Regions from separate parts of the Oceanobacillus caeni genome, predicted to be linked through region 2. Evidence: riboswitches for the same ligand, from Rfam matches in the RefSeq annotation. Region 2 holds a riboswitch; the other holds the start of a gene.
The links. A riboswitch is a leader RNA that binds a small molecule or an ion and turns the genes downstream of it on or off. The one in region 2 is predicted to bind FMN.

Region 1 (2,205 bases), on a different contig from region 2:
CACTTCACTTTTTTATTTGCATGAATTAGTAATGCACAGGAACAATAAGAGTAAATAATGTTAAGCGGAGGATGAATCATGAAGTTTAACTATTTAATACCTATCGTATTAGGGATATTTTTTTCCTTTTTTATGACGGAACAATTATTGGCGGAGGAAAATAAAGAGGGTATCGAAGTAGGGAATAAAGCGCCTGATTTTGAAATAGAAACGTTAAATGGAGAAAAAGTAAGCTTGTCTGATTATAAAGGAAAACCAGTCATGCTTAATTTCTGGGCAACTTGGTGTCCACCTTGTCAAGTTGAAATGCCAGACATGCAAAAATTTCATGAAAAACATGAAGTAGTCGTTTTAGCTGTTAATTTATTAGACACAGAAATGAAAAGGGATCATGTTCAAAAATTTGTGGATGAATTTGGCATGACCTTTACCATTGGGCTAGATGGGGATGGGGCCGTTTCAAGCAAATATCGAATCAATCCCATTCCTACGACTTATATGATTGATTCAAAAGGGATTATTCGGCATAAATCGCTAGGAGCTATGCCATACGAAACAATGGTAGAGCATTTAAATAAGATGGATTAAAAAATATTTTGAATTGAACGGTAACTTATGCTACAATGAAATAGAATTTAATAACGAATATATTCCTTCGGGGCAGGGTGAAATTCCCTACCGGCGGTGATGAAGCAATGCTTCAAAGTCCGTGACCCGTGCGGTTATGATACCAAGCGGTGGATCTGGTGAGAATCCGGAACCGACAGTTAAAGTCTGGATGGGAGAAGGAATTTTAGAATGGCGTATTTTGGTCTATACTGTATTTGTATAGGTTAAAAATGCTTTATTTTGCTAACTAAAATTCTAACCTTTTAGCTCTCGATGGTATTACTGTCGAGAGCTTTTTGCATTTATTTAAATATCTTATACCCCTGATGAAGGAATAAAAGGAGGGAGATTTGTGTTCACAGGTATTATTGAGGAAATTGGAACTGTAAAAAAGATCCAAAAGGTTTCTGATCAAGCTGTAACGATGACTATTTCTTCGAGTAAAATTCTTGAAGATGTCGGGTTAGGCGATAGCATCTCAGTAAACGGTATTTGTTTAACCGTTACTCATTTCACATCTGATTATTTTGAAGTCGATGCCATGCCAGAAACGATAAAAGCTACATCGTTAAACAGTCTAAAAAAAGGATCTTCCGTAAATTTAGAAAGGGCTATGGCAGCGAATGGAAGATTTGGCGGGCATTTTGTCTCTGGACATATTGATGCTACAGGGAAAATAGTTAAAAAGAAAAAAGAACAAAATGCTATTTATTACGACATAGAAATTCCCAACGACTTAACCAAATACATCTTGCCTAAGGGTTCCATAACAGTGGATGGAACTAGTTTAACTATATTTGGAATCCAAAAAAGTATTTTTACGATTTCCTTAATTCCACATACTGCAAAAGAAACGATTCTTGGCGAAAAAGAAGAAGGAGATATTGTAAATATTGAGTGTGATATGCTCGCAAAGTATGTTCAAAAAATGCTTCAAAACGATGATCACGAGCAGAAAGTAAATCGAATAAGTAAAGACTTTTTACAACAAAATGGCTTTATGTAAAGGAGTGAAAAAATGCATACAATTGAAGAGGCTATAGCTGATTTACAAAAAGGAAAACCAATTATTGTAAGTGATGACGAAAATCGAGAAAATGAAGGAGACTTTGTTGCTTTATCTGACAGAATAACACCAGAAGTCATCAATTTTATGATTACCCATGGAAAAGGACTTGTATGTACACCGATAGAAGAGAAATTGGCAAAAAAATTAGGTTTGTATCGAATGGCTAGAGAAAACACCGATCCACTTGTTACAGCTTTTACAATATCCATCGATCATATAAAGACAACAACTGGTATAAGTGCTTATGAGCGAGCATTAACGATTCGCGCATTAATGGAAACGGGGGTAAAAGAAGAGGACTTTAAAAAACCTGGACATGTTTTTCCCATCATTGCTAAAGATGGTGGTGTTCTCACACGCCCAGGTCATACAGAGGCTGCTGTGGATTTGGCGAAATTAAGTGGAGCTTTTCCATCCGGGGTTATTTGCGAAATTATTAAAGAAGACGGAACAATGGCTCGAATGCCTCACTTAAAAACGTTGGCAAAAAGGTTTGATTTGAAATTTATTACGATAGCGGACTTAAT
Region 2 (2,205 bases):
GATTTATTTATAGATTGTGGTTATCAATCAAAAGAGGAAGCGGAAAAGGAAGTACAAATTGGTGATTTATGTGTATATAAAGTGAATCCCGAAATTTTAAAGGATCGTTATATTACAGGTAGGGGATTAGATAATCGGACTGGGTTATTTATCGTTGCAGAAGTATTAAAACGATTATCAGAAAAGGATATAAATGTCGGTGTTTATGCGGCAAGTACGGTAAATGAAGAAACGAATATGGGTGGTGCGTATTTTGCTGCTTCAGGAATTAATCCTACAATGGCCATTGCCTGTGATGTGACATTCGCAACCGATTACCCTGGGGTAAATAAAAATAAATATGGAGATGTAAGATTAGAGAAAGGTCCTGTTTTAGCTAAAGGTGCGCCGATTAACATTAAAATGAACAAATTATTAGAAAACGCCGCTAAAAAACTGGATATAAATGTTCAATACGAGTTAACGCCAAGAATGACTGGGACGGATGCTGATAAAATGAGATTTACCGGTAAGGGAGTTCCGATTGCATTAGTATCATTACCGTTACGTTATATGCATTCGCCTGTTGAAACAGCTAGTTTTATCGATATGGAACAGGAAATGGAGTTATTAGTAACGATGATTGAAAATATGACAGGAAAAGAGAGTCTTAATCCTTTGGAAGATTAGTAAATAACTCTTTTCAAATTAAAAAATAAGATGTATACTATACATAAATAATTTAATAATCGATTTCAATCTTCGGGGCAGGGTGTAATTCCCGACCGGCGGTAAATAGCTGTTCGCTATAAGTCCGCGACCCACAGTTTATTTAGATTGTGGTTGACCTGGTGGAAACCCAGGACCGACAGTTAAAGTCTGGATGAGAGAAGATGTCGAGCCTGATTAGGTACTTTTTTTGTACCATAATTTTGCTATACTTTTGTATATTAAACCCTAAAGCGCCCCAATTAGGCCTTTAGGGTTTTTATGTGTAAATATAGCATTTTTATCAGATTTAGGCTTCTCCTTCACGACAAGATAGAAATCGATCATATTGAAGGAGGATAACAAATGGGAAAATCAACTAAGCAATCATTAAGTTTAGTTAAATTAATTATTTTGGCATTATTAGGGACAATTTCATTAGTATTATTTTTCTTAAACTTTCCTTTGCCATTTCTACCACCTTACTTAAAAATAGATTTTAGCGAAGTTCCGGCTTTAATGGCGGGCCTAATTTTTTCTCCAGTCGCTGGTGTTATCGTCGTAGCAGTGAAGAACTTATTGTATCTTGCAGTTTCAGGTGCAGGTGATCCAATTGGAGTTGCGGCAAACTTTTTAGCAGGTCTTATGTTTGTTTTACCGGTATCCATTTTTTATCATCGATTTAAAAAAGGTGTGAAAAGTGTTGTTTCCGGACTAGTAACAGGAACAATCATTATGACAATTGGAATGAGTGTTCTAAATTACTTTATTGTTTTACCAGCGTATGGTTGGTTTATGGGTTGGGAAATGACACCAGAAGTAATTTGGTCCTCTGTTTTAATAGGGGTACTTCCATTTAATGCAATTAAAGGAATTATAGTGGGAATCTTATTCGTTCCTTTATTTATCAAGATGAAGAACTGGGTAGAACAACAACAAGCAAAATTTATATAAATAAAATTCACAGCTAGCCTCTAGGGGTTAGCTTTTTATGTAAATAAAAAAGAAGCAGCAAGTAAACTGCTTCTCCGTCCTTCATCTATTTTTTCTTTGAAACAATTCCTATTGTACATCTTGATATACATATTAAAGCATCTTCTTCGTCCGTTAGGCGTACTTCCCAAACGGCGGTTGTTTTACCACTGTGGATAGGTTTTCCTTTTGCGGTAACTATTCCCTCTCTTTTACTTTTAATATGATTGGCGTTAATCTCAATACCGAAGACATTACATTCATTGAGATCGACATTCATTGCTGCTCCCATACTTGCAACAGTTTCAGCGAGTGCGACAGATGCGCCACCGTGTAAAAAACCATATGGTTGACGAGTTCGTTTATCTACTGGCATAGTCATAATTATTTCATTTTTATCTAAAGAAACGATTTCAATCCCTAGATTTTCGATCAATGTATCATTTAATAAATCTTCCATCTCTATCCCCTTAAATAAAATGACTTATTAGTAATGATATACCTAAAAGTAATCCATATATCGTATTCGTTTTTCCAGTTTCCTTC

Region 1: linked by a shared signal. The riboswitch ahead of ribE (riboflavin synthase) and the one ahead of ACFQ18_RS00115 (ECF transporter S component) in region 2 are both predicted to bind FMN.

Annotation. Positions count from the first base shown of each region.
Region 1 is NZ_JBHTKV010000034.1:12,963-15,167, reverse strand. It holds gene ACFQ18_RS16190 (TlpA disulfide reductase family protein) at 79-588, shown strand; FMN riboswitch at 648-794, shown strand; gene ribE (riboflavin synthase) at 962-1,615, shown strand; partial or broken gene ribB (3,4-dihydroxy-2-butanone-4-phosphate synthase) at 1,628-2,205, shown strand, end outside.
Region 2 is NZ_JBHTKV010000001.1:26,085-28,289, reverse strand. It holds gene ACFQ18_RS00120 (M20/M25/M40 family metallo-hydrolase) at 1-669, shown strand, start outside; FMN riboswitch at 734-878, shown strand; gene ACFQ18_RS00115 (ECF transporter S component) at 1,054-1,641, shown strand; gene ACFQ18_RS00110 (hotdog fold thioesterase) at 1,727-2,119, opposite strand; gene ACFQ18_RS00105 (1,4-dihydroxy-2-naphthoate polyprenyltransferase) at 2,130-2,205, opposite strand, start outside.